2 regions of the Actinomadura sp. 3N508 genome follow, and region 1 is predicted to be linked to the other one. Evidence: riboswitches for the same ligand, from Rfam matches in the RefSeq annotation. Region 1 holds a riboswitch; the other holds the start of a gene.
What was found. Region 1 has a riboswitch for ZMP and ZTP ahead of folP (dihydropteroate synthase). Riboswitches for the same ligand answer to the same signal wherever they lie in the genome.
Positions count from the first base shown of each region.

Region 2: linked by a shared signal. The riboswitch ahead of glyA (serine hydroxymethyltransferase) and the one ahead of folP (dihydropteroate synthase) in region 1 are both predicted to bind ZMP and ZTP.

Region 1 covers NZ_JBIRAX010000007.1:361,277-375,503, forward strand. The annotation lists gene ACH34S_RS26000 (NAD-dependent epimerase/dehydratase family protein) at 1-349, shown strand, start outside; gene ACH34S_RS26005 (polysaccharide pyruvyl transferase family protein) at 346-1,239, opposite strand; gene ACH34S_RS26010 (flavodoxin family protein) at 1,270-1,875, opposite strand; gene nagA (N-acetylglucosamine-6-phosphate deacetylase) at 1,956-3,134, opposite strand; gene ACH34S_RS26020 (ROK family protein) at 3,238-4,449, shown strand; gene ACH34S_RS26025 (aspartyl protease family protein) at 4,589-5,941, shown strand; gene ACH34S_RS26030 (cation:proton antiporter) at 6,542-7,801, opposite strand; gene ACH34S_RS26035 (alanine/glycine:cation symporter family protein) at 7,948-9,342, opposite strand; gene ACH34S_RS26040 (MFS transporter) at 9,867-11,285, shown strand; ZMP/ZTP riboswitch at 11,333-11,423, shown strand; partial or broken gene folP (dihydropteroate synthase) at 11,440-12,273, shown strand; gene lhgO (L-2-hydroxyglutarate oxidase) at 12,274-13,479, opposite strand; gene ACH34S_RS26055 (hypothetical protein) at 13,649-14,122, shown strand; gene ACH34S_RS26060 (glycoside hydrolase family 25 protein) at 14,227-14,227, opposite strand, start outside.
Region 2 covers NZ_JBIRAX010000005.1:515,049-529,275, forward strand. The annotation lists gene whiA (DNA-binding protein WhiA) at 1-610, shown strand, start outside; gene ACH34S_RS21100 (hypothetical protein) at 627-1,850, opposite strand; gene ACH34S_RS21105 (hypothetical protein) at 1,840-3,108, opposite strand; gene ACH34S_RS21110 (hypothetical protein) at 3,105-3,872, opposite strand; gene gap (type I glyceraldehyde-3-phosphate dehydrogenase) at 4,051-5,055, shown strand; gene ACH34S_RS21120 (phosphoglycerate kinase) at 5,151-6,338, shown strand; gene tpiA (triose-phosphate isomerase) at 6,342-7,154, shown strand; gene secG (preprotein translocase subunit SecG) at 7,303-7,539, shown strand; gene ACH34S_RS21135 (RNA polymerase-binding protein RbpA) at 7,622-7,993, shown strand; gene ACH34S_RS21140 (hypothetical protein) at 8,105-8,254, shown strand; ZMP/ZTP riboswitch at 8,306-8,391, shown strand; gene glyA (serine hydroxymethyltransferase) at 8,445-9,716, shown strand; gene ACH34S_RS21150 (class I SAM-dependent methyltransferase) at 9,729-10,511, opposite strand; gene ACH34S_RS21155 (carboxymuconolactone decarboxylase family protein) at 10,643-11,392, shown strand; gene ACH34S_RS21160 (GNAT family N-acetyltransferase) at 11,385-11,987, shown strand; gene ACH34S_RS21165 (isocitrate lyase/phosphoenolpyruvate mutase family protein) at 11,984-12,742, opposite strand; gene ACH34S_RS21170 (aspartate/glutamate racemase family protein) at 12,770-13,525, opposite strand; gene ACH34S_RS21175 (class I SAM-dependent methyltransferase) at 13,588-14,227, opposite strand, start outside.

The sequences.
Region 1 (14,227 bases):
GGACGGTTCGCAGACCCGCTCGATCTGCCACGTGGACGACACCATCCGGGGGATCCTGGCGCTCGGGACGTCCGGGCACCCGGGCCCGGTCAACATCGGCAGCCCGTACGAGATCTCCATGGCCGACCTCGCCGAGCTGGTCATCGAGCTGACCGGGGCGCCGTCCCGGATCCGCTTCGTGGACCGCCCGGCGGACGACCCGCGCGTGCGGCGTCCCGACACCAGCCTGGCCGAGGACGTGCTCGGCTGGCGGCCCCGGATCCCGGTCGAGGAGGGGCTGCGCTCCACGATCGAATGGTTCGCCCGGGAACTGCGCCGCCCGGTCCCGGCCGACGCGGTCGCGGGCTAGCCGGAGCCGCCGAGGACGTCCAGCAGTTCGCCGACCAGCGTGTCGGCGGGAGGCGGCGCGGTCGCTCGCGCCCTGCCGTCCGGGGACAGGGCCCACTCCCACCACCGGTCGAGTTCGGCGGGATCGAGCAGCGGCGTCGCCTCCGCCTCGGGGACGGTCACGACGGCGGGCCACGACCAGGCCCGCGCCTGCGCGGCCACCTTCGCGCCGCCCGCGACCGGGTCCACCGCCAGCGCGGGGATCCCGTTCTTCAGCGCCAGGACGAGCCCGTGCAGCCGCGTCGTCACCACCAGGTCGAGCCTGCGGACGGCCGACTCCAGCTCCGCCGCGGTGGCGAACATGCGCCAGTCGCGCGGGTCGAGCCGGGTGTCGAGGGGCAGCCGGGCGCATTCGCGGCCGGCGAGCCACGCGGTCAGCTCTTCGTGGACGCCGCGGTGCCGCCGCCTCGTCCCGTACTCGGCCTGGCCGGGCGCGAGCACCACACCGGCGACGGGCACCGCCGGGCTGTCGACGAGCCCCGCCAGGTCCGCCCGAGGCGCCGCCGAGGGCGAGTCCCGCGCGAGGACCGCGTCGAACCCCGTGACCGCCGGATCGTCCGGCTCGACGACAGAGACCCCGACGGCGATCCTGACGCAGCGCGCGTAGCGGCGATGGAGCTCCTCGATCTGCGGACCGCGCAGGGGCCCGCAGGCGAACACCAGGTGGGTGTAGCGCCCGGGGTCCGCCTGATCAAGGCTCAGACCGTCCGGCCTGAAGACGGGACTCCACGCCAGGTCGCATGCGACCTTTGCGCCGGCGAGGCCCCGCCGCACGGCCTCCATCGCCAGGACGTCACCCGCCGTGGCCTCACCATGCAGAAAGCTAGGCCACCCGGCCACCAGCACCCGCATCCGACCGCCTTTCGACCGGCGTGCGACGGGTCAGGACGGCGGGGCGGGGATCGGGTTCGCGGCCAGCGCCGAGGCGGCGGCGACCAGGTTGGAGGCCATCGCCCGGCCGGTGCTGTGCGACCAGTCCCGGCCCTCCTCGGTCTCCAGGTAGCTCGGACCGGGCCCGGGGCCCCGGTTCCAGTACGTCCACGCCTGGCCCGGGATCGTGTAGCCGAACTCGTTCAGCGCCCCGCTCAGGTTGTTGATCACATGGTGGGCGCCGTCCTCGTTCCCGGTGACGATCACACCGGCGACCCGGTTGAAGGCGACCGGCCGCCCGTCGTCGTCGGTCTCCGACAGCATGGCGTCCATCCGTTCGATGACCCGCTGGGCGACCGAGGACGGCTGTCCCGCCCAGGTCGGCGACGCGAGGATCAGGATCTCCGACTCCAGCAGCGACCGGTGCACGGCCGGCCACGGGTCCCCCTCGCCCAGGTCGGTCTCCACACCCGGCGGGATGTCCAGGTCCACGGCCCGGATGCTCTCCACGGTGACACCCCTCGCGCGCAGCGCGTCCTCCACCACCGCGGCGAGCGCGTGGGTGTTGGAGGTCGCCGGTGAACGCTTCAGCGTGCAGTTGATCACTACGGCGCGCATCGGCGCCTCCCTCCGGGACTTCGCGGGCCACCTGCTCCCGCGACGTACCCCGGCCACCACCGCGAAACGTCGGTACCCGGTCAGGCGCCCGTGCTCGTCGCCGGCGTTCCGTGGACGACCGCGCCGTTGGCGATGACCGTGCGGACGTGCAGATCATCCGTCAGGACGACGAGGTCGGCGTCCTTGCCGGGCTCGATGCTTCCGGTCCGGTCCCCCAGCCCGAGCATGCGCGCCGGGGTGGTGGCGGTGGCGACGGCGGCCTGGGTGATCGGGATCCCGACGCAGCGCACGGCGTGCCGTAGCGCGCGGTCCATGGTGAGGGTGCTGCCCGCGTTGGTGACGCCGTCCAGCAGCGTGACCTTGCCGTCGCGGGCGAGGACGGGCAGCGGGCCCAGGTTGAACTGGCCGTCCTTCACCCCGGCCGCCGGGGTGGCATCGGTGACCAGGGCGATGCGCTCGGCGCCCGCGGCGGCGAACGCGAGACGTGTCGTCGCGCTGTGCAGGTGGACGCCGTCGTTGATGAGCTCACATGTGACGTCGTCGTGAGTGAGCGCGGCGACGGCCGGGCCGGGTTCCCGGTGGTGGAACGGCCGCATGGCGTTGAACAGGTGAGTGGCCATGCTGGCGCCCGCCTCGAACGCCCGGTGCGCCTCGTCGTAGCTGGCGTCGGTGTGCCCCACCGAAACGACCGCGCCCGAGGCGACGACTTCGCGGACGAGGTCCATCCCGCCGTCCAGCTCGGGGGCGAGGGTGACGGTGCGGACGGCGCCGTCGCCGCTGGCGAGCAGGTGCCGCAGCGCGTTGACGTCCGGCGCGAGGACGTAGTCGCTGTGGTGGGCGCCCCGGTGGTTCGGGTTGAGGAACGGCCCTTCGAGGTGGATCCCGGCGATCGACCGGTGCAGCGGGTCGGGCGAGCGCATGAGCGCGGCCACCGTGCGGGCCGCGGCCGCCATCTCCTCGACCGGTGAGGTGATGAGGCTGGCCAGCGTCCGTGTGGTTCCATGACGGCGGTGAAAAGCGATCGCCCGCAGGATCTCCTGCGGATCCTCCGTGGTGACCTGCGCGCCGTCGCCGCCGTGCATGTGCAGGTCCACGAATCCGGGCAGCACGTAGGCCGCTCCGAGGTCGTGCACCTCGGCGTCGGCCGACCGCGGCGGATCCCCGGCTCCGACGGCCGAGATCCGGTGACCGTCCAGCGCGACCCAGCCGGGGTCCAGCACCCGTTTGGGGGTCACTACACGGGCGTTGGCGAAGATCATGACCATGAGGCTCCCTTGCTGGGACGTGTACGTCGCGAGCTGGTCAACTCATATTATCTTCTCTGGCAGAAGAAAATCCTAGCCCGTGGAGACGAGGTCTTCCTTGGTTGCGATCGGCATGCCGCCTACCGGCGATGACGGCGGGACGGCGGGCGGGCGCGTCCTGACGCTGCTGCATCGGCGCGGCCCGCTGACCCGCGCGGCGGTCACGGCCGAACTCGGCCTGGCGCCGAGTGCGGTGGGCACCGCCCTGGCCGACCTGGCGGCGCTGGGTCTGGTCCGCATCGGCGAACCGCGGCGCGGCTCCTCCGGCGCCTCGGCCGGACGCGGCAGGCCGTCTCCCGTCGTCGAGGTGAATCCCGGCGGCCCCGTGGCCATCGCCGTCCAGCTGAACGCGGACCGCGTAACGGTCGGCCTCGTCGGCCTGGACCGCGGCATCAGCCACGTTCGCGAACATGCCCTGAGCGGCTCTGACACCGACCCCGCCACCCTCATACCGGCACTGGCGGACGCGATCTCCGACGCAGCCCGCCGGACCGAGCGCCGGTGCGCCGGGGTCTGCATCGCGATGCCCGGCTTCATCAGGGAACCCGACGGCTTCGTCCGGTCCGCCCTGCACCTGGGCTGGAACGAGGTCCCCCTCGCGCAACGGCTGGCCGACCTGGCACCGATCAGCGTCCCCGTCGCCGTGGGCCGGGGCGCCACGCTGGCCGTCCTGGCCGAGTTCCGTTACGGGGCCGGCCGCGGCGCCGCGAGCATGCTGGCCCTGGACAGCGAACGCGTCGGCATCGGCGGCGGGTTCATCGACGCGGGCATCCCGCTCACCGGGGGCGGCAACGCGCTGGAGGCCGGGCACATCATCGTCGAGCCAGAGGGCCTGCGATGTCCGTGCGGGGCGCGAGGCTGCCTGGAGATGTACGCCGACTCGCGTGCACTGCTCCGTGCCGCAGGTCGACGCCGTCACGGCCGCGCGGACACCGTCGCCGAGATCTTCGAGGACGCCGCAGCCGGTGACCACGCCGCACAGGAGGCGGTCCGCGGCACCGCCGGCCACCTCATCACGGGCTTGACCAGCCTCGTCAACACGCTCGCGCCGGAACGCGTGGTGCTGATGGGCTTTCTGGCCGACCTGTACCGAGCCGCCGAGGACTTCGTCCGCGACGGGCTGACGGCGTCCTCCGTCGTCGCCCGCTCCGGCCAGATCGAGATCACCACAGGCGACCTTCGGCATGCCGCTCTCGTGGGCGCCGCCGAAAGAGCTTTCGCCCCACTTCTAAGGCAACCGCGTACCGTCCTGAACGCCACCCCGTCCTGAGGCCGAGTATCGCGGGCGTATGGAAAATCGCATACGCCTCTGCAACAGCCTCCCGTCTTCAGTGGAGCCACGGACCACAGCGGTTCGTGCCGAGGGCCCGCGCCCCGGCTTCGGAACCGATCACGAAAAGGGGATGGCCGTGGCCGATGACAGGGAATTGGACCGGCGTTCGCTGCTCCGAGGGGCCGCGGTGGTGGCCGGTGCCGCCGCGACCATGCCGCTGCTGGGCGAGGCGGCCACGGCGCAGCCCACGGGCGGCGATGCCGACGCGCTGTTCAAGGCCGGGGAATTCGAGCAGGCCGCCCGCGCCTACGAAGAGATCCTGAAGAAGGACCCCAAGAACGTGCACGCAGCACGCCAGCGCGGCTATATCGGGCTACTGTCCAACCGGTTCCGTGAAGCGGAGAGCTACCTCAAAACGGCCCTCGGCCTGGCACCCGGCGACAAGCAGACCAACCAGTTCCTGGCCGATTGCTACACCCGCCAGGACAAGCTCTCCCTCGCTGTACCCCACTGGCGGGCGACCGGCGACGAGGTCTACGCCAGATGGTTCGCGGCGGTCCGCGGCGAGCCGTACCAGATCCACGGCGACACCGCGCGGCTGCCCTGGCGGGGCATGGACCCGTTTCCGCTGCTGGAGGCCTCGGTCAACGGCGGGCCGCCGAAGACCTTCACGTTCTACACCCGTGTCGGGTGGCTGGGCATGTCCGCGAAGGTGGCCGAGGAAGCCGGGCTGACCCCCGTCGCCAGCCAGAAGATCGAATACGCGGGCCGCACCATATGGCAGTACTTCGGGGTACTGGACTCCTTCACCCTGGGCGGCATCGAACTGCGCAACGTCCCCGTGCAGTGGTCGAAGTCGGACGAAGAAGAACCGGCTGGAACACACGACGGCATCATCGGCACGTGGGTCCTGTACCACTTCCTGACCACCGTCGACTATGCGGGCCGGTCCCTGATCCTGCGCCGCCGGACCCCCGAGACGGCCAGGAAGGCACGCGCCGACGCCGTCCGGGCAGGCGCCGAGCCCCTGCCGCTGTGGCTGGCCCGCGAGCATCTGCTGCACAGCAGGGGCAGCGTCGCCGGCTCCGGAGCGCAGGTGGTGGCCCTGGACATCGGCGGAACCGGCGAGATGGCCGCGGCCATGTCCGTCGAAACGGCGAAGGAGCTGCGGATCCGGACGGACTACGACCGCCCGCTGGAATCCTTCGCCGGCGGCCAGCCGGTCGTCAGCTACCCCTGCTACCCGAAGGAGGTCCGCCTCGGCAACGCCACCGCCAGGCACGTCTACTGCTACGCGGGCAAGTCCGGCGGCACCGGCGGCTTCGCGCCCGCGGACACGTTCGCGCCCGCGGGCACAAGGGCCGGATCACCCACCGACTACGGCTTCGATGTGCTGGCCCACTTCTCCCACGGCTTCTACAAGCCGTACAACGTCACCCTCGACTTCACCGACATGAACGCCTACATCGCCCGAGGCAAGGCCGCCTGACCACCACAACGCGACGAGCACCGCCACGGCCAGGGCCACCAGCACGACGGCGGCGATCGCGAACCCGATCCGATAAGGATGCCGCTCGACCCACGACAGCGTGCCCGGATACGTTCTCTCGAATTCTTTGGCGTTGCGGAATGCGTCCGGCCCGCTGCATGGAACGTCGAGCATCTTGACCAACCGGTCTATGTCCTCGCGGTTGTAGTAGTCGACGTTCATCCTGACGAGCAGCCTGCCGTCCGCATCGAGGAGGAACAGGCTGCTGTTGGCGCCTCTCGGCACATGGATGGTCGCGCGTACCGCCTTCGCGATACTCGAACGTGACCGGCGCTGATGGGTGAACGGTCCCCGCACGACGATCTCGTGGGAGGTCAGGACGATGCGGGAGGTGCGCAAAGCCACGGCCCCCAGGATGATCAACGTGGCCCAGAGCACGCCCGCGATCGGGGCGAACACCGTCGGGGCGTCGCCGACCAGGATCGCGGCGACAGTGCCCGCGCCGCCCAGGCTCAGGGCGGCCAGCAGGATCAGCACCGTCGCGGAACCGGGCCGCAGGTCGAGCGTTTCCTGATCATCATGCATGGCGAGCTTCGATCATCACGAGGGTCGTCCGGTGGGCGGATCGTTCGGCGGTCCGGGTCTGCGCACCAGGGTGCGGGCGCGGTCGAGCACCGGGCCGAACCAGGCGGGTACCTCGCGTTCTTCGTCGAAGCCCCGCGCCACCACGACGTCGGTGGAGGAGTGCGCCAGGATCGACAGGACGATGGTGGCCGCGACGAGGTGGAAGATCTGGTCGGCGGCCGGGATGCCCGATTCGAGCACCAGCAGCCCGTACACCACCGACGCGAACCCCTTGGGACCGAACCACATCACCGCGGCCTGCTCGCGCGCGGTCAGCCCGGAACGCAGGAACGACACCCAGATCGCCACCGGCCGCGCGAGCACCAGGGCCAGCACGGCGAAGACCCAGCCCGTCCAGCCGACGTCGCCGAGGAACGCGGGGGTCAGCAGCGCCCCGAAGATCAGCAGCGCGGCCAGCTTGAGCAGTTCGGCGACCAGCTCGCCGAACTCCCCGAACGCCTGACGATGCCGGTCGCCGATGGTGGCGACGGTGACACCGGCGGCGAAGGCCGCCAGGAACAGGTTGCCGTGCGTGGCCTTGCCCAGCGCGAGGACGAGCAGGCCGATCGCGACCGCGTTGAGCGGCTCGTATTTGGCGGAGATGGCGAACAGCCGGGTGCGCTCCAGCATGATCGCCGCCCACGGCACGGCCACGCCGATGACCAGGCCGAGCGCGAGCTCGGAGCCGAGCTCGCCCAGATGCAGATCGTCCGAGCCCTGGGCGATGGCCAGGAACAGCACCACGAACGGCAGGATCAGCCCGTCGTTGACGCCGGACTCGACGTTCAGCAGATGCCGCAGCCGGGGCGGCACCTTGTCGTTGCCGACCAGCGCGGCCGCGAACACCGGGTCGGTCGGGGTGAGCACCGCCGCGATCAGCAGCGACTCCACCCAGCCCAGGCCCACCACGTAATGCGCCAGGACGGCGGTCACCAGCAGGGTCAGCGGCAACCCCCAGCCCAGGGCCCGCCCCGGCAGCCGCCATGCGCTGCGCAGATCCGGCCACCCGGCATGCATCCCATCGGTGAACAGCACCGCGAACAGCGCGAGCTCGGCCAGCCCGTAGACCAGCGAATCGCCGGGCCGGACCGGCACCACCCCGGTGACACCGTCACCGAGCAGGAACCCGCCCACCAGGAACAGCGCCGCGGTGGACAGGACCGTACGGTTCGCCAAGCTCGAGACCAGAACGGCCAGCAGCAGCAGAGCCGCGAACGCGGTGAGCAGAGCGGTCATCGGCGCATCCCCCGGGACGATCGGACGGGAATCGCCGACCAGACTTCCCGGCACACCGGCTTACGACTCTAGCGGGGACCGCCGCGGATCCACCACGACCTTTCCGGGGCGCGGTCGCGCCCACAGACCAGGGGCGCGGCCGGTGGTCAGGACTTGGTGGTCTCGGTGGGCTGCTCTTCGGTGGGATGCTGCTGGAAGTACGCGCGGGTCTCGCGCCAGACCAGCGGGCTGAGGATCAGCAGGCCGACGAGGTTGGGCAGGGCCATCAGCCCGTTCATCACGTCCGAGAACGTCCACACCGCGGTGAGCGTGGAGACCGAGCCGACGTAGACCGCCACGATGAACACCAGCCGGTAGGGCAGGACGGCGCGCCTGCCGAACAGGTACTCCATGCAGCGCTCGCCGTAGTAGGACCAGCCGAGCACGGTGGAGAAGGCGAAGAACAGCACGCCGATGGTGACGATCACGCTGCCCCAGTCGCCGGGCAGGCCCTCGTCGAAGGCGCGGGCGGTGAAGGTGGCGGCGTCGTCCTCACCGCCGGTCTTCCAGGCGTCGGTCACGATGATCGTCAACGCGGTGAAGCTGACCACGACGAGGGTGTCGATGAAGGTCTGGGTCATCGACACCAGCGCCTGGCGCACCGGATGGGTGGTCTTGGCCGCTGCGGCGGCGATGCCGCCGGTGCCCAGCCCGGACTCGTTGGAGAAGATCCCGCGCGCCACGCCGTACCGGATCGCGGCGGCGACCCCGGCGCCCACGAAGCCGCCGGTGGCCGAGGTCCCGGAGAAGGCGTCGCTGAAGATGAGCCCGAACGCCCCGGGCAGTTCCTCGATCTCGAACGCCAGCACCGCGGTCGCGCCGACGACATAGAAGATGATCATTACGGGGACGAAGGCGCTGGTGATCCGGCCGATGGTCTTGATGCCGCCGAGGATGACCGCCGCGGCCAGGAGGGTGATGATCAGGCCGGTGGCCCAGGGCGCCAGGCCCCACTCGTCCTCGACGTTCTCGGCCACGGTGTTGGCCTGCACCATGTTCCCGATGCCGAAGGCCGCGATCGCGCCGGCGATGGCGAAGAACCCGCCCAGGAACCAGCCGAGGCGCCCCCCGATGCCCTCGCGGAGGTAGTGCATGGGGCCGCCGCTCTGCTCGCCGGCGGCGTCGGCGCGGCGGAACCGCACGCCCAGGAACGCCTCGCTGTACTTGGTCGCCATTCCGACCAGGCCGGTCACCCACATCCAGAACACCGCGCCCGGACCGCCCAGCGCGATGGCGGTGGCCACGCCCGCGATGTTGCCGACGCCCACGGTGGCCGCCAGCGCGGTCGTCAGCGCCTGGTAGTGCGCGATGTCACCGTCGACGTCGTCGTCTTCCTTGCGTTTGAAGAACGCGAGCCAGAACGCGAGGCGGAAATGCCGGAACTGCAGTCCGCGCAGCAGGATCGTGAGGTAGAGCCCGGTGGACAGGAGCAGCGGGATCAGCAGCCAAGGACCCCAGACGAAACCGCTGACATCGGTCAGGAAGTTCTCGATCGAGTTCATCGAACCACCGTCGGCGTGGGAGCAGGCGGGAACTTTCCGGACGGTAGCGTCACATTGCTCGCTTGTGAAGATCTACTACGAACCCGTTATATGTTTATGATCTCCGCGAACACCCGAAAAGCCGCCACCATCGGAAATGACCGCCCGCCCAGAACGATCTTGCTGACGACGTTCAGCCCACCAGGTCGAGTCCACTTTTGGCGCCGGGCGTCGCGGCGTGGACCTCCTGGATGGACCAGGCGCCGGATCCTCCGGTGACCTGGACGAGCGCGTGGGACCGAAGGTCCACCGCCCGCTCCGCGCCCCGGACCGTGAGCGTCCGCGGCCCCAACGCAGCCGTCGCGCGGGGAGCGAAACGGCGTCCCGCATCCGCAGGACCAGGTTGACCTCCTCCCCGAACGGCGTCAGAAGGGCCGCCTCCTCGCCGGGTCGGCGCCGATCAGGCTCGCCGCCGTGCCACCGCGGCACGGCAGGGCATTCCCTTTTTCGGCCCGGACGAGCCCACCGGTGTAAATACTGGAAACGTGCGCGGGGAAGATGATGGACGCCGTTTACACCGGTGGCGTGCGGGTCTCGCCCGAACATCGAGCCTGCGGCGGCGCGAGAACGGCATCGCCTATTTCGGCATCGTCTGGTTCGGGCTGGCGATCTCCCAGCTCGCCAGCGCGACGACGAACTTCGCGCTGACGGTGTGGCTCTGGCAGCGCAGCCATCAGGCGTCCCCGGTCGCCCTGCTCGAACTCTGCTCGTTCGCCGCGGTCGTCGGCCTGAGCCCGGTGGCCGGGATGCTCACCGACCGCTGGGGGCGCTACCGCACGCTGATGCTCAGCAACCTGGTCGGGGCGCTGGTCATGGCGTTCCTCTGGGGCCTGTACGGGCTGGGCGACCTTCAGGCAGCGTTCATCTATGTGGCGATGCTCGCCCTGGGGGCGAGCCTCACGCTGCAGTTCCCCGCGATGATGTCGCTGATCACGGTGACGGTGCCGTCCCGGCACTACGCGCGCGCGAACGGGCTGGTGTCGCTCGCCGTGTCCGTGGCCGGGATCGGGGCTCCCGCGCTGGGCGCGGCGCTGCTCCAGTCCGCCGGGCTCGCCACGATCCTGGCGCTCGACGTCCTGAGTTACGCGGTGGCCGCCGTCACCTTGCTGGCCGTTCGTGGCGAGAAGCGCATGCCGGCGGGCCCGGCCCCGTCCGGGAAGCGGGCGGCCTGGCGGTCGGATCTGACGCTCGGGTTCCGGTACATCGCAAGGAAGCGCGGACTGCTCGCGTTGCAGCTGTGCTTCTTCGCCTTCTTCTTCTCCAGCATGCTGGGCGTCCTGCAAGCGCCGATGATCCTGGCCAGGACGGAGGGCAACGCGGTGCTGGCGGGGACGCTCTCGGCCGCCGGGATCGGCGGCCTGCTCGGCAGCCTCGCGACGACCGTGTTCGGGACCGCGGGCCGGTCACCGCGGCGAGTGATCTTCCTTGGGTTCGTGCTCACCGGGCTGGCGGGCCAGCTGCCGCTCGCGGTCACCACCGAACCGGCAGCGTGGTTCGCGGCCTCGTTCGCCGCCGGCCTCATCCTGCCCGCAGTGCTGGCCGCCCACCAGTCGCTCTGGCACACCATCGTCCCGGACGACCTCCAGGGGCGGGTCTTCGCGGCGCGGCGCATCCTCACCGAGTCGGCGGGCCCGATCGCGATGCTGTCGGCGGGTCCGCTGGCCGACCACGTCTTCGAGCCGGGCATGCGGGGCGGGCTGGGCTCGGTGGCCGGGCCGCTGGTGGACGGCACCGGTCCCGGGTCGGGCATGGCGCTCATCCTGCTGCTGGCCGCCCTGCTGTCGGTCGCGACGGGCCTCGCCGGGCTGCGGCTGAAGTCCGTCCGCGCCCTGGAAAGCGACTCCCGGCGCCTCCTCGGCGACCCCGCCGGCGCGCCGCCGGAACGGCGATTCGACCCCGCCTGAACGAATGGGCGGACAATGTCCGGCTTTGAGGGCGTGCTGCTACTCTGACGCCGGGCCGTTACTGGCGTGTGAGGATGGAACCGACCATCAGGGAGCGGCCCCTTCCGCGATGTCGTGCCGTGCGCCTGGGTGCCGAAACCCTGGAGGCATGGCCATGAGCGACGTACCTCGGTTCCCCGGCTCCGCGGACCGCCCGCGCCTCATCGGAATCGTCAATCTGACAACGGACTCGTTCTCCGACGGCGGCCTGCACCTGGCCCCCGACAAGGCCCTGGAACACGCGCACGACCTGCGCGCGGGCGGCGCCGACATCATCGAGCTCGGTCCCGCCGCCAGCCATCCCGGTTCCGAGCCGGTCACCGCCGCCGAGCAGCGGGAGCGGCTCGCCCCGGTGATGGCGAGCCTCGCCGAGGACGGCATCCCCGTCTCGGTCGACTCGTTCCACCCGGACATCCAGCGCTTCGCGATCGAGCACGGGGCCGCCTACCTGAACGACATCCAGGGCTTTCCCAGTGCCGACCTCTACCCCGCGCTGGCCGGCTCCGAGTGCACGCTCGTCGTCATGCACTCGATCCAGCGCCAGGGTCCGGCCACGATCGTGAAGACCGACCCGGCCGAGGTCTGGACGGGCATCGACCGCTTCTTCGACCGGCGCCTCACCGAGCTGCGGGCCGCGGGCGTCCCGTCCGAACGGCTCGTCATCGACCCCGGGCTCGGCTTCTTCCTGGGCAGCAACGCCGAGTCCTCGGTCGCCGTGCTGGCCCGGATCCGGCGGCTCAGGGAGCGTTTCGGCCTCCCGGTCCTGGTGTCGCCGTCGCGCAAGTCGTTCCTGCGGGCGCTCACCGGGCGCGACATCGCCGGAGTCGGCCCGGCCACCCTCGCCGCCGAGATCTTCGCCGCCGCGCAGGGGATCGACTACATCCGGACCCACGACGTGGAGGCGCTGCACGACGCCCTCACGGTGCTGCACGCCCTGACCACCGAAGCGTCAACGGGGAGTCTTTCCTTCGATGATGTCGAGGATGTGTTCGGCGATGGCCATGGACGAGGTCGCGGCGGGTGAGGGGGCGTTGCGCACGGCGGTCACCCGGCCGAGCCGGTGGACGCGGAAGTCGTCCACCAGGCTCCCGTCGGGGTCGAGCGCCTGGGCCCGCACCCCGGCCCCGGCACGGACGACGTCGCCCGCGCCGACCTCCGGCACGTACCGCCGCGCCGCCTTCATGTAGGCGCGCTTGGACACCGAGCCGTGCATCTCGTGGATACCGGTGCGCCAGTGCCGCCGCGCCATCCGCCAGGTGCCGGGCCACCCGGCGATGCCGCGCAGGTCGCGCAGCGACACGTCCGCGCGGCGGTACCCCTCACGGGCCAGCGCCAGGACCGCGTTGGGCCCCACCTCGACCTCGCCCGACACTCTCCGGGTGAAGTGCACGCCGAGGAACGGATAGCGCGGGTCGGGGACGGGATAGATGAGGCCGCGGACCAGATGCGCCTTCTCCGGGACGACGGTCATGTACTCGCCCCGGAACGGGATGATCCGCGGCCCGGGGACATCGCCGGCGAGGCCGGAGACGACGTCGGAGTGGACGCCCGCGCAGACGATCAGGTGGTCCACCCGCACGGTCTGCTCGGCGGACGCGACCTCCAGCCCGGCACCGGCGGGCCTGATCGCGGTGACGGGAAAGGAGAACCGGATCTCGCCGCCCGCGCCCGTGATGTCGCCGGCGAACGACTCCGCGATGCGCGTGTAGTCGGTGATCGCGGTGTGCGGGGAGTGCAGCGCCGCCAGGCCCGCCGCGTGCGGTTCGATCTCGCGGATGCCCGCCGCGTCCAGGCGCCGCATGCCGGGGACGGCGTTCACGCCGGCGCGGGCTTCGAGGTCGTCCAGGCGGGCGAGGTCCGCCTCGTCGACGGCGACGACGAGCTTGCCGCACTCGTCGTAGGGGAGCCGCCGCTCCGCGCAGTACTCGCGCAGCATGGCCTTGCCGCGCGTGCACAGTTCCGCTTTGAGGCTGCCGGGCCTGTAGTAGATGCCCGCGTGGACGACCCCGGAGTTGTGGCCGGTCTGGTGAACGGCGACGCGGTCCTCTTTCTCCAGCACGACCACGCGCGTCCCCGGGCGGCGCGCGGCGATCTCCCGGCCGAGCGCCAGCCCGATGATGCCCGCCCCGACGATGCCGGTGATCTCGTCAGCCATACGTCCATCCTGACGTGCGGCCTCCGGCCACCGGACGCGGTGGGTGCCGTCCCGCCAGACGGGGATGCGTGTCCCGGCGGGCAGCCGCGGCGGGATTCCGGGTGCGTAAACGACGGCGGTCGAGATGCCAAGGGACGCGTCGGGCGCCGGAACAGGGTTGGATCCTAGGGTGATCACCGGATACGACACCGTGCTCGTCTGCGCGCAATCCCCGTCCCGCGCCGTGCGACGCTTCCTGGACCGGCTGCACCGGGACCGGCCGGACCTGCGCGTCGCGGTCGAGCCGGGGGACGACCCGTCCTTCCGCCCCTGGGGCGCGGGCCGCGAGATCCCCACCGGCCGGGCCGAAGTGCTCGTCGCCGAGGACGAGGAGATGATCCAGAGGTGGGACGAGGACGGCTACCACCTGTCCCCCACCGGCACCGGCCCATTGATGATCAGCTTCGAGCCCTGCCGGGTACCACGGCTCAGGGCCCGGGTCCTGGAGAATCCGTACGGCGACAACGGCCTGGGATTCGCCCCCCACGAGGTCACGCTCGTCGGCACGGACCTCTTCCTGGTCACGATCGTCACCCCGGACGCCGACAGCGCCTACTCGACATCGGTCATCGACCGCCTGGCCGAATGCCTGACGGGGCTCTAGCCGGGGGAATGGTTGACACGGCTCTTTGGGCCGTGACGCCCTGCCGGAAATGGCGATGCGGGCGGCGGCGGTTCTTCGCCACCGCCCGCATCGGGCCTCAGAGGT
Region 2 (14,227 bases), on a different contig from region 1:
CGACGCCGAGTCGGCGTGGCGTGGCGCGTTCCTCGCGCACGGCTCGCTGACCGAGCCGGGCCGGTCCATGTCGATGGAGGTGACGTGCCCGGGCCCGGAGGCGGCGCTCGCGCTGGTCGGCGCCGCCCGCCGGCTGAAGATCCACGCGAAGGCGCGCGAGGTCCGCGGCGTCGACCGGGTCGTCGTCCGCGACGGCGACGCGATCAGCGCGCTGCTCACCCGGCTCGGCGCGCACGACAGCGTCCTCGCCTGGGAGGAGCGCCGGATGCGCCGCGAGGTCCGAGCCACCGCCAACCGGCTCGCGAACTTCGACGACGCGAACCTGCGCCGCTCCGCCCGCGCCGCCGTCGCCGCCGGCGCCCGCGTCGCCCGCGCGCTGGAGATCCTCGGCGACGAGGCGCCCGAGCACCTGGTGAAGGCCGGCCGGCTGCGGCTGGAGCACAAGCAGGCGTCGCTGGAGGAGCTCGGCCAGCTCGCCGACCCGCCGCTCACCAAGGACGCCATCGCCGGCCGCATCCGCCGCCTGCTCGCCATGGCCGACAAGCGCGCCGGCGACCAGGGCATCCCCGGCACGGACGCCAACCTGACCGCCGAGATGCTCGCCCCCTGACCCCTCGGCGCCGAGTTCAGCGCGGGGTGGCGTCGCCGCGCAGGACGCGGTGGACGAGATCGTCGCGGAGCTGCCCGTAGCCGGTCTCCGCCCAGACGCTTTCGGCCGGGTCGGCCTCGTAGTAGGGGACGTCGCGGCCGTTCCTGCGGTCCATCAGGACGTCCGGCGTCTCCTTGCCGCGCACCGCGCGGGCGCACGGCCGGCAGCTGCTGACCCGCAGGCTCTTGCGCGACCCGATCGGCCGCCATTCGATCCTGGTGGCCGCGTCCCCGTGCAGCGGGTTGAAGAAGCACAGCGGCATCGGCGGGATCTCCGGCTCGCCGTTCGCGACGGCCTGCGCGGAGGCGAAGGCGTCGCGGCCCTGGTCGAGCAGCACCAGGACACCGGCGAGGTCCGGGACGCCCCGGGCGGCGTCGAGGGTCTTGCCCGCGGCCTGGTAGGCGTCCAGCGCGCCGGTCATCAGGGTGCGGGCCCGCTCGCCGGTGGTGGGCACGGTGCTCTCGTCGAGCAGCTCGCCGAACGCGATGACCTCGCGGGACGCCTGCTCGCGCAGCTGGTCCTCGTTCGCGCGCCGCGCGGTGGCGAAGACCGTCCGGGGCATCAGCAGGCCGCCGCCCTCCCGCCGGACGGACGCCATCCGGCGCCGCCGCCACAGCAGGAACCCGCCCATCCCGACGACCGCGAGGCCCGCCGCACCCGCGCCGAGGGGAAGGGCGAGGCCGTCGTCGTCTGTTCGGCCTGCCCGGGGCTCGCCGGTCCGGTTCGCGGCCTCGCGCCGCTCCTTGCTGCGCCGGTCGATCTCGGCGGAGACCCGGTCGTACTCCTGCTTGCCGGTGCCCGCGATGATCAGGTCGGTGACGCGGGACAGCCGGGCCGCGAGCGTCGCGTCGCGCATGGTGCGGTCGAGCGTGACCGCCCAGGCGGCGTCGCGCGCCTGGTGGTCGCCGCCCCACTCGCGGGCGGTCAGGTCCTGGCTGTCCTCGCGGAGCGTGATGAAGATCCCGTCGCGGCCGAGCCGGTCGTGCACGACGGTGACGAGCTGCTCGGCGTCCGCCCAGGTGCCGCCCGTGACCAGCGGGACGAGCACCACGTAGATCGGCGCCGGCGCCTGCTTGAACTTGGCGATGAGGCCGCGCCGCTCCGCGTCCGGCAGCGCGGACGCGATCGACGGGTCGACGTACACGGGGGAGCGGCGCAGCGCCGCGGCCAGCCGTTCGCCGGGGGACGGTTCACTCAACACCGAGGTACCTCATCACACGAGGAAGGAACTTCTTGCCGTTCGCGCCCCACGCCGTATCGCGCCACACGCCGGGGATCGCGGTGTGCGGGCGGCCCCCGATCTCCATCAGGTGGTGCCTGCGCAGCCCGCCGCGGCGCGCCTGGCAGGCGCCGCAGAGCGGGCACGGCTTCGGCAGGACGCCGTCGCCGTCCAGCTTCGGGACGTACCCGCGCCCTGTCGAGTCGCCGTGCAGCGGGTTCACCAGGCACGGGACGGGCGGGGAGGCGACGTTCCGGGTCAGCGCGGCGCGGCCCCGGCGGGCCAGGACGATCGCGCCGGCGAGATCGATGGCGCGCTCCTTGTCGTCCTTGGCGTCGTCGTAGAGAATCTGCGCGGCGTCGTAGGCCGACACGGCGAAGTCGCGCCCGCGGTCCGCCTCGGCCGTGCCGAGCAGGTCGCGGAGCCGCCTCAGCTCCCTGGACGCGTTGCGCCGCAGCCACCGCATCCCGGGCCTCCGGGGCGCCCAGGGGTGCTTCTCGACCTCGCTCGCACCGGACCGTCCCCTGCCCGGCCGTCCCCCGCGGACCAGGGCGAGGACGCCGATGCCCGCCCAGTACAGCAGCCCGGCCGTGAGCGGCCCGACCAGCAGGAGCCCGGTGAGGAGCGGGCCCTGGACCTCGGGGTCGCTGGGCGTCAGCTTGTTCTCCTCCCCGAACGGATCGGGGCTGGAGTACAGCCGCGGCGTGGACGGTGACGCCGACGGCGCGACGGCGTACCCGTTCAGCCGCTGGACGAGACGCTCCGCGAGCCCCTCGAACGGGCGGTCATAGTCGGCCGGACGCGAGGAACCCGGCTCGTCCTCGTCCAGCGGAGAGAAGTCGTAGTCGCGCGGCACCTGGAACGCCTCGGACTCCAGGCCGCCGCGCGAATTGACCATCAGGTACAGCCCGTCGCGGCGTGACCGGTCGTGCAGGGCGAACAGGAACGCCTCGTCGCGTCCCTGCGACTCCGAGTCGTTCGGGTTCGGGATCACGACGACGTAGACGGCGGTGCCGATCTGCTCCGCGGTCTGCTGGACGGCCTGGCGCACCCGCCCGCGCTCGGCCGCGTCGAGGGCGCCGCTGACATCGGGGTCGACGAACAGCGGGTCCTTCGCCAGCGCGGCGGCGACGCGGTCGAGGCGCCGGCCGGCGTGCGGCGGATCGTCCGCGGCGGCGGCGACCGGCCCCACGCCCATGATCAGGACGACGAGCAGCGCCGCGACGCGCGCGCTCCTCATTTCCGCCCCCTGCCGCCGCCCCGCGTGCCCTTGCTCTCGCCCGTGCGCCTGCCGCGGCTCGGGCCGCTCCGGTTCGCCCTGCGGACGCGGCGGGCGACCAGCAGCCCGAGAAGCGGCAGCCCGGTGAGCGCCGCCCCGCCGCCGAACGCGGCCATCTCGACCCGGTCGGCCCGCCGGTCGGCCTTGTCGTCGGCGTCCAGCGCCTTGCGGGTCGCCGACTTCGGCCGCGGCCGCGGATGATCGCGCCGCTCCCTGGCCTGGCCCGACAGGGCGATGTCCACGAACCGCCCGATCATGTCGACTGCGCTGACGTCATAGGGCAGCTCGAACTTCGCGGCCCACCAGGCGTCGTCCACCGGAAGGCGCCGGGAGCCGCCGAACTGCCGGGCCTCGCCGTGCCCGCCGGACGGGTCGACGACGACGTAGACCCCGTCCTTGCCCAGCCGGTCGCGGAGCAGCACCGTGAGCGCGTCGGCCCGGTTCTCCTCCCCGAGGCCGAGGGTCGGCGTCACCGCCACGTAGGCGGGCACGCCGAGCCGGGCGACCGACGCCCTGATCCGCGCGGCGGCGTCCGGGGGCAGCGACCGCGGCGCGTGGTCGGTGACGTACACCGGGTCGCGGCGCAGCGCCGCCGCGAGGTGGTCGGCGCGGGACAGCTGGCCGGCACGTTCCAGCGGCGCCGCGGCGGCGGGCCCGGCCCGGCCCGCGAACAGGCAGGTCAGAACCCCGCACAGGACGAGGACGAGCAACCGGGCGGGGCGCATGGAGCGGGATTCTACTGATGACCGGCGAAACGCCCTCAACCGCCGGATCTCCCAGGCCATCCGGTGTCGGGCTACCCGCTGGTCATTGGATAGGGTCGAGGCTGGGGGAGATCCCCGAAAAGACGTAGCTGACAGTCCGGCTGACCACCGGGCGCTTAGACGTGCGAGGAGCCGTTCCGTGACAATCCGCGTAGGCATCAACGGGTTCGGCCGGATCGGCCGGAACTTCTACCGGGCCGTGAAGGCGTCCGGCGCCGACATCGAGATCGTGGCGGTCAACGACCTGACCGACAACGCCACGCTCGCCCAGCTGCTCAAGTACGACAGCATCCTCGGCCGCTTCCCCGAGGAGGTGCGCGCCACCGCCGACGAGATCGTCGTGGGCGGCAAGGCGATCAAGGCGTTCGCCGAGCGCGACCCCGCCAACCTGAAGTGGAGCGACGTCGGCGCCGACGTCGTCATCGAGTCCACCGGCTTCTTCACCGATGCGACCAAGGCCAAGGTGCACGCCGACAACGGCGCCAAGAAGGTGATCATCTCCGCGCCGGCGAAGAACGAGGACGTCACGCTCGTCCTCGGCGTGAACGACGACAAGTACGACCCGGCCAGCCACACGGTGATCTCCAACGCGTCCTGCACCACCAACTGCCTGGCCCCGCTGGCGAAGGTGCTGCACGACAGCTTCGTCATCGAAAAGGGCCTGATGACGACGATCCACGCCTACACCCAGGACCAGAACCTCCAGGACGCCCCGCACAAGGACCTGCGCCGCGCCCGCGCCGCCGCGCTGAACGTCGTCCCGACCTCCACCGGCGCCGCCAAGGCCATCGGCCTGGTGCTGCCCGAGCTGCAGGGCAAGCTGGACGGCTACGCGCTGCGCGTCCCGGTGCCGACCGGCTCCGCCACCGACCTGACCGTCACGCTGTCCCGCGAGGTCACGGTCGAGGAGGTCAACGAGGCGTTCCGCACCGCCGCGGAGGGCGCGCTGAAGGGCTACCTCACCTACACCGAGGACCCGATCGTCTCCAGCGACATCGTCACCGACCCGGCGTCCTGCATCTTCGACTCCGGGCTGACCAAGGTCATCGGCGACCAGGTCAAGGTCGTCGGCTGGTACGACAACGAGTGGGGCTACTCCAACCGGCTCGTCGACCTCGTCAAGCTCGTCGGCTCGCAGCTGTAACCCGCGACTGCGACCCGCAGCCCTTCGCGCCGTGGCCGCCCACGACCGGCAGTGCGGCCACGGCGTGTCCATGTACGGAAGGACACCGCATCCCGATGCGCACCATTGACGACCTGGACGTCGAAGGCCGCCGCGTCCTCGTCCGGGCCGATCTGAACGTCCCCCTGGAGGACGGCGCGATCACCGACGACGGGCGGATCCGGGCGAGCCTGCCGACGATCGAGGCGCTGCGGACCAGGGGCGCCAAGGTCATCGTCTGCGCCCACCTCGGCCGCCCCAAGGGCGAGGTCAAGCCCGAGTTCTCCCTCGCTCCCGTCGCGGCGCGGCTCGGCGAGCTGCTCCGCGTGGACGTCGCGTTCGCCACCGACGTCGTCGGCGACTCCGCCCGCGCCACCGCCGGCGCCCTCCCGGACGGCGGCATCGCGCTCCTGGAGAACCTGCGCTTCGAGCCGGGCGAGACCAGCAAGGACGACGCCGAGCGCGGCGCGTTCGCCGACCGGCTCGCCGCCCTCGCCGAGATCTACGTCGGGGACGGGTTCGGCGCCGTCCACCGCAAGCACGCGTCGGTGTACGACGTGCCGGAACGGCTCCCGCACGCCGCGGGCGGGCTGATCGTCGCCGAGGTCGAGGTGCTGAAGCGGCTCACCGAGGACGTCGAGCGCCCCTACGCCGTCGCCTTGGGCGGCTCGAAGGTGTCCGACAAGCTCGGCGTGATCGACAACCTGCTCGGCAAGGCCGACCGCATCCTGATCGGCGGCGGCATGGTCTTCACGTTCCTCAAGGCCCAGGGCCACGAGGTCGGCAAGAGCCTCCTCGAAGAGGACCAGCTCGGCACCGTCCGCGAGTACCTGCGCCGCGCCGAAGAATCCGGTGTCGAGTTCGTGCTCCCGGTCGACATCGTCGCCGCCACCGCGTTCTCCGCCGACGCCGAGCACGACGTGGTCGCCGCCGGCGCGATCCCGGCCGACCGGCTCGGCCTGGACATCGGCCCCGAGTCCGGCAAGCTGTTCGCCGCGCGCCTCGCCGACGCCCGCACGATCTTCTGGAACGGCCCCATGGGCGTGTTCGAGATGGAGCCGTACGCGAGCGGCACCCGTGCCGTCGCGCAGGGCCTCATCGACTCCGGCGCGTTCACCGTGGTCGGCGGCGGCGACTCCGCCGCGGCCGTCCGGCGGCTCGGCTTCGACGAGGCCGCCTTCTCCCACATCTCGACCGGCGGCGGCGCCAGCCTCGAATACCTCGAAGGCAAGACGCTGCCCGGCCTGCAGGCCCTGGAGGACTGACCGATGGCCCCCGCGACTCCCTCTTCCGGCAAGCCCGACGCCCGCAAACCGCTGATGGCGGGCAACTGGAAGATGAACAACAACCACCTTGAGGCGATAGCGCTCGTCCAGAAGATGGCGTTCGCGCTCAAGGACGCCGACTACGCCGCCGTCGACGTCGCCGTGATCCCGCCGTTCACCGCGATCCGCTCGGTGCAGACGCTCATCGACGCCGACAAGTACCCGATCGAGTACGGCGCGCAGGACGTCTCGCCGCACACCTCGGGCGCCTACACCGGCGACATCTCCGCGGCAATGCTCGCCAAGCTGCGCTGCACCTACGCGCTCGTCGGGCACTCCGAGCGCCGCCAGTACCACGCCGAGGACGACGCGCTCGTCAACGCCAAGGCCAAGGCCGCGCTCTCCGCCGACCTCACGCCGATCCTGTGCGTCGGGGAGGGCCTGGAGGTCCGCAAGGCCGGCGGGCACGTCGCGCACGTGATCGAGCAGCTGGACGGCGGCCTGGAGAAGATCATCGCCGACCAGGTGCGGCGCACCGTGATCGCCTACGAGCCGGTCTGGGCGATCGGCACCGGCGAGGTCGCCACCCCGCAGGACGCGCAGGAGGTCTGCGCGGCCATCAGGACGCGGCTCGCCGAGCTCTACGACGGCGGAGTGGCCGACGAGGTGCGTATCCTGTACGGCGGCTCGGTGAAGGGCGGCAACATCGCCAAGCTGATGGCGCAGGCCGACGTGGACGGCGCCTTGGTCGGTGGTGCCAGCCTGGACCCGGGAGAGTTCGTCAAAATCTGCCGGTACCGGGATCTTCCCGTCTGATCAAACTGATCAATTACGCGTGAACCGGGGGTTCTTGCCGAACCAGCGGGATGTTCGTCGTACCCTTCGTAGCTGACGGGTAAACCGCCCGGCCGGACCCACCGTCTGAACTACAGACCGTCCTGAACTACAGACAAGGCGCTGAATCGTGATCATCGCATCCTCCATCGTGCTCATCGTCACGAGCCTGCTGATGGTCGTCCTCGTCCTCATGCACAAGGGCAAGGGCGGCGGACTGTCCGACATGTTCGGCGGCGGCATCTCGTCGTCCCTGGGCGGGTCGTCCGTGGTCGAGCGCAACCTCGACCGGCTGACGATCGCCGTCGGCGTCCTCTGGTTCGCCTCGATCGTCGCCCTGGGGCTCCTGTTCAAGGGCGACGCCTGAGCAACCCGTTCCACCAAATGCGAACGCCGCGCCGTCCCAGGAGGTCACGGGCGGCGGCGGAAGACCAAGCGAGGAGTACTCCGTGGGTAGTGGCAACGCGATCCGGGGCAGCCGTGTCGGGGCCGGTCCAATGGGAGAGGCGGAACGTGGCGACGCCGCCCCCCGCGTATGGGTGACCTTCTACTGCGCCAACCGGCACGAGACCCGTCCCAGCTTCGCGACGGACGTCGCGGTTCCCGAGACCTGGGACTGCCCGCGCTGCGGGTTCCCCGCGGGGCAGGACTCGGACAACCCGCCGGCCCCGCCGAAGACCGAGCCGTACAAGACTCACCTGGCGTACGTGAAGGAGCGCCGCAGCGACGAGGACGGCGAGGCCATCCTCGAAGAGGCGCTGGCCAAGCTGCGCCAGAAGCGCGCCGCCGTGAAGCAGGCCCTGGAGTCCGCGAGCCGCTGACGGCCCGCGCCCCTGAGCACCGCGTGGCCCGGCCCCCTTGTGCGGGGGCCGGGCCGCGCGCTTTTCGCCGCCCCGGGGGCGAGGACGCGCCGGGCCCCGATCCGCCGCGCGGTGACCCGGGCGCACGCCAGCAGCGGCTTCCCGCCGCGCTCCCGGTACAGCGGCACCGGGAGCGACGCGGAGAGCGAGTCGGAACGGCGGTTCGCGCTCGCGCTCGCGCTCGACTGCATCCTCGACGGCCTGGCGGCCCGCCGCCGCTGAAACGCCCGTCCGGCACCGATCCCCGCGCGGGCGAGGGGCGTGTCGGTATGATGGCGGGCACGTGACTGGCGCAGTCAAGGTGGACTCGACCACCGGGGAGCGAAGCAGTCCGCACACCGCGCGCCTGGGTGTACGGGTCCCCATCCGCCGGGGTGCCCGAACCCTGGCGCGGACAGCGCGGAGGCATCCCATGCACCAACCGGCCGTTCCCCACCTGCACGACCAGGACCCCGAGATCGCCGGGCTGGTCGAGGACGAGGCCCGCCGCCAGTTCGAGAAGCTCCGGCTCATCGCCTCGGAGAACTACGTCTCGCCCGCCGTCCTGGAGGCCGCCGGGACCGTCCTGACCAACAAGTACTCCGAGGGGTACGCGGGCAAGCGGTACTACGAGGGCCAGCAGTTCGTCGACCCGATCGAGACGCTGGCGATCGAGCGCGCGAAGGAGCTGTTCGGCGCCGAGCACGCCAACGTCCAGCCGTACTCGGGGTCGCCCGCCAACCTCGCCGTCTACATGGCGTTCCTCGACCCCGGCGACCCGGTGATGGGCCTGTCGCTGCCGATGGGCGGGCACCTCACCCACGGGTGGTCGGTGTCGGCGACCGGCAAGTGGTTCCGGCCCGTCCGCTACGACGTGCGCGCCGACACCGGACGCGTCGACATGGACCAGGTCCGCGACCTGGCGCTGAGGGAGCGGCCCAAGCTCATCTGGTGCGGCGGCACCGCGATCCCGCGGACCATCGACTTCCCCGCGTTCGCCGAGATCGCCCGCGAGGCCGGCGCGGTGCTGGCCGCCGACATCGCGCACATCGCGGGCCTGATCGCGGGCGGCGCGCACCCGTCCCCGGTCGGCCACGCCGGCGTGATCACCACGACCACGCACAAGACGCTGCGCGGCCCCCGCGGCGCGATGATCCTCTCGGCGGCCGAGCACGCCAAGGCGGTCGACAAGGCCGTGTTCCCCGGGCTGCAGGGCGGCCCGCACGACCACACCACCGCTGCCATCGCCGTCGCGCTGAAGGAGGCGTCGCAGCCCGGCTTCGCGACGTACGCGCACCAGATCGTCGCGAACGCCAAGGCCCTCGCCGCCGCGCTGCTGGAGCGCGGCTACGACCTGATCTCCGGCGGCACCGACAACCACCTCATCCTCATCGACCTGACCAGCAAGGGCATCGGGGGCAAGCCCGCCGCGCAGGCGCTCGACCGGGCCGGGATCGAGCTGAACTACAACGCCGTCCCGTTCGACACGCGCAAGCCGTTCGACCCGTCCGGGCTCCGCGTCGGCACCGCCGCGATCACCACCCGCGGGCTCACCGAGGAGCACATGCCGCGGATCGCGGCCTGGCTGGACGAGGTCGTGCAGGCCGCGTCCAAGCAGGACGAGAGCGCCGTGGAGCGGGTCGCCGGGCAGGTCCGCGAGATGCTCGCGTCCTACCCGATCCCCGGCTGGACGCCCACGCCCTGACCGGCCGGGCGCCTAGGCCCCGCGCAGGATCGTGATCATGCGCCAGGCGGCGGGGTCGGTGAGGGCCACCGCGTCCGCGCCGGCCCCGAAGTCGCCGTGCCGGGCCAGGACGTCCAGGCCGCCCGCGAGGCGGATCGCGGCGTCCAGCTCGGTCGCCGTCCAGAACCGGTACGGGACGACGTCGCGCAGCACCCGCGTGGCGCCGTCCCCGGTGATGGTCATCGTGACGTGGTCGTCGGCGATCTGGGTGACCGGGTCGAGCCGGTCGCCGGGCTCGCCCCACCGCACGCTGGCGTGGACGCCGCCGCGCTCGACCGTCCAGCCCGTGCTGACGCTCGGGTCGTCGGTGAGCCGGTCGCGCGGATGCGACATCTCCACGATGTACAGGCCGCCGGGCGACAGGTGCGCGGTCACCCGGCGCAGGTGCGCGACCAGCGCGTCCAGCGTCATCAGGTGGGACGTCGAATCCAGCATCGTCACGACGAGATCGAACCGGCGGCCCAGGTCGAACCGCGTCATGTCGTCTTGGACGACCGTCACCTCGACACCATCGCGCGCCGCCGCGCGGGCCGCGTAGGCGCACATCTCCGCGTTCAGGTCGAGCGCGGTGGCGGCGAGGCCGCGGCGGGCGAACTCCCGGGCGTGCTCGCCCGGCCCGGCGGCCAGCTCCAGCACCGTCGCGGGCGGCGCGCCGTGCTCGGCGCACCAGGCGAGCAGCGCGTCCACCTCGGCGCGCACGTCGCGGAACGAGCAAGCCAGCTCATACGCCCACGGGTCGTCGTAGATGCCGCTCACCGGGCCATCCTGCCAGGCCGGACGCCGCGCCGGGACAGGTGTCACGCGAGCGACAGATCATCGTGCGGCAAGGGTTTCACATTCCGGACGGGGACTTGAGCCGCCCGGGCCGACCGCCTAGCGTGCGGTAAGTGATCGACCCCGTGAGCGGTGAGCACGTCAACGACCGACCATCCCGCGGTCCGGCCACGACCCGGCTCCCGCTGCTGCTCCCCGGCACGCTCAGCGACGAGCAGCTGGCCGTCTACGAGGCGGTGACCGGCGGCCCCCGCGGCACCGGCTCCGCACGCACGACCCCGTCCCCGGAGGACGACGACCCGGACTCCCCGGCGGCCGGACCGGCGGCGGAACCGCCGTTCGGCCTGGCCGACGAGTCCGGGCGCCTTCTCGGGCCCTTCAACGCGATGCTCTACAGCCCGTCCGTCGGGCTGCCGCTGCAGGACCTCGGCGCCGCGCTGCGGTTCCGCACCGCGTTCACCAAGCGCGAGCGGGAGATCGCGACGCTGGTCGTCGCCGCGCACCTGCGCTCGGACTTCGAGTGGTACGCGCACGAGCGGATCGGGCGCCGCGCCGGGCTCGCCGACGGCGAGATGGACGCGCTGCGCGAGGGCCGCGCGCCGATGCTCGCCGACGTCCGCGAGCGCGTCGTGTACGAGGCGACCCGGCAGCTCGTCGCCGACGGCGACCTCGCCGACGCCGTGTTCACCGAGGCGGCGACGACGCTCGGCCGGGTCGCCGTCGTGGAGCTGGTCACGCTCGTCGGGTACTACCGGGCGCTGGCGCTGCAGCTGCGCGTGTTCCGGGTCGGAGTCCCGGACGGCGAGCCTGCGCCCGAATGGCCCGCCGCCGGTGGCCGGGCCACGGAGGACGGGCATGAGTGAGGTCCTGCGCACGGTGCGGCTCGTCCTGCACCCCGTGTCCATGACGGACCACGGCGCGCTGCTGACGCACTGGACGGGCCCGCTCGTCCGGCGGCACCTCTTCCACGACCGGCTGATCTCCGCCGTCCAGGTGTCGGAGATCATCGACTCCAGCGAGCGGGACTTCGCCACCGAGGGCTACGGGCTGTGGGCGCTGCGCCCCGCCCGCTGGTCCGGCGGGATCGACGGCACCGACGTCCGCGCGCCCGCCGCCGGTGACCCGCTGATCGGCGTGGCGGGGCTCAGCCACCACGACGGCCCGCTCGGCCACGGCGTGGACGTGGAGATCCTCTACAGCCTCGAACCGGACCACTGGGGCCGGGGCCTGGCCGCCGAGGCGTCCCGCGCGGTCCTCGACTACGCGTTCGGCGTGGTCGGCGTGCACCGGGTCACCGCCGAGATCGACACGGCGAGCCCGGCGTCGGCGGAGATCGCGCTGCAGCTTGGGATGCGCCGCCGCCCGGACGGCCCCGCCGGACCCGACGGCGCCGCCTACTACGCCGCCGACCGCTCCCGCTGGATCGGATCCCGCCGCATCGTCGACGCCGTCCCCTAGACGAGGTCTTGAACGTCCCCGTACGAGGGCACGGGGTGGTCGCGGACCTCTCCGGTGACGGCGAGGGCCGTGGCCACCGTCGTTTGCAGCGCCTTGCGGAACAGCAGCGAGCCGGTGCTCACGCGGTGGACGCCGAGCCGGGCCAGCCGCTCGTACTCGGTCTTGCCGGGCATGAACAGCACGTTCAGCGGCACGTCCGCGGCGTCGAGGACGGCGCGGATGTCGGCGTCGTCCACGATCCCGGGGACGAAGATCCCGTCCGCGCCTGCGGCGGCGAACGCGCTGGCCCGGCGCAGCGTCTCGTCCCGGTCCGGGTCGCCCAGCCAGAACGTGTCGGTGCGGGCGTTGAGGAACACCTGGGGCGCGGCCTGCTTCACGGCGGCGATGAGGGCGGTCTGGTGGTCGAGCGGCGCGAGCGTCCCGTCGGGGCGTCCGTCCTCCAGGTTGATCCCGGCGATCCCGAACGAGGCCAGCTCGGTGACGAGTTCGGCGACGTCCGTGGCCCGGGTGGAGAACCCGCCCTCGATGTCGACGGTCACCGGCACGGGAAGGCGGGCCAGGACGCTGGCCAGCGCGATGGTCTCGGCGCGGGTGCCGCCCGCCGCGTCGGGCTTCCCGGCGGCCGCCGCGACGCCGAGGCTCGTCGTCCCGATCGCGGGGAACCCGGCCCTGACCAGCGCGGCGCCGCTCGCGAAGTCCCACGCGTTCGGCAGCAGCAGCGGACGATCACCGTGATGCAGATCATGGAAACTCACCGATGGGCCTCCGTCCCGGGCCGAACGTCAGGTGGAACCGTTCCCGCCGGCCGGGATCGAAACGGCCGGGCCGCCGCGCCAGGACGGGAAGGGGCGGGTCCCGGTGGCCACCTCGAAGGCGGCGCGCGCGAGCAGCCGGGTGGAGTCGAGCGTGGGCAGCGGCGACACCTCGGGCGTGACCAGCAGCGGGATCTCCGTGCACACCAGCGCGACGGCGTCGCAGCCGCGTTCGGCGAGCCGCCCGATGACCTCCGCGTACGCGCGGCGGGACTCGTCGGTGAAGACACCGTTGACCAGCTCCGCGAAGATGATCCGGTGCACGGTGTCGCGGTCGGCGGCGTCCGGGACCTCGGCGGCGATGCCGCGCGCCGCCAGCTCACGCGGGTAGAGCGGGCCGTCCATGGTGTAGCGGGTGCCGAGGACGCCGACGCGGGTCCGCCCGTCCCGGGCGGCCTGCTCGGCGACCACCTGCGCGATGTGCAGGCCGGGCAGCGGCAGGCCGGTGCCGGGACGTTCGAGCGCCATGTGCGCGGTGTTGTCCGGGCAGACGAAGAAGTCGGCGCCCGCCGCCGCGAGCCGCCGCACGCTCTCGGCGAGCGTCGCGCGGATCGGCTCGTGGTCTCCGGCGTCCCAGGCGGGCATGCTCCGCGCCAGCGCGATGAGGTCGAGCGTCACGTCCGGGTGGTCGTCCGGGCCCAGTTCGCGGAATCCCTCCTGGCAGAAGGCGCGCAGGCACAGCGCGGCGCCTTCCATGCTGTGGGCGAGGATGCCGAGGTGCTTCATGCTCTGTCCTGTCCGGTGCGGTACGGCGTGGTCACGCGTCCATCATCGTCCAGGACGTGCGGTCAGCCCCTCCTGACCGCGCTGATCGCGAGGGTGGTGTAGGCCACGAGGAGGCCGCCGCCGAGCCGGTCGAGGACGGGGGCGACCCCGTCCCGCACCTCCGCGAGCCTGTCCGGCGGGAGCCGTGTGAAGGCGCCGAAGGTGGGCAGCTGGTCCAGCCACTCGTCGCGGGTGTACGACCGCTCCCAGCGGAAGCGCCGGCGGTCCGGTTCGCCGAACGCGCCCGCCCGGTGCATCCCGGCGGCGGCCTTGTCCAGGCCGGGGGAGTACAGGTCGGCGGCGGGCCTCGTGAACGTGCCGAAGTCGATCGGTGAATCGGGGATCACCCGCCGGCAGACGTCGGCGAGGGCCTCCGCGACCTCGGACGGAAGCTGCTGCGCGTTCCAGAACACCGACAGCAGGCCGCCGGGCCGCAGGATCCGCGCGGCCTTGGCGGCTCCGGCGTCCGGGTCGATCCAGTGCCAGGCCTGGGCGGCGACGACCGCGTCGAACTCCCGGCCGGCCGGGTCCCAGTCCTCGAACGTCGCGACGTCGGCGGCGATCCCGTGGCGGCGCGCCAGATCGGCCATGCGCGCGTCGGGCTCGACTCCCAGGACCTCGGCGCCGGCGGCCCGGAGCTGCCGGGCGGCGATCCCGGTGCCG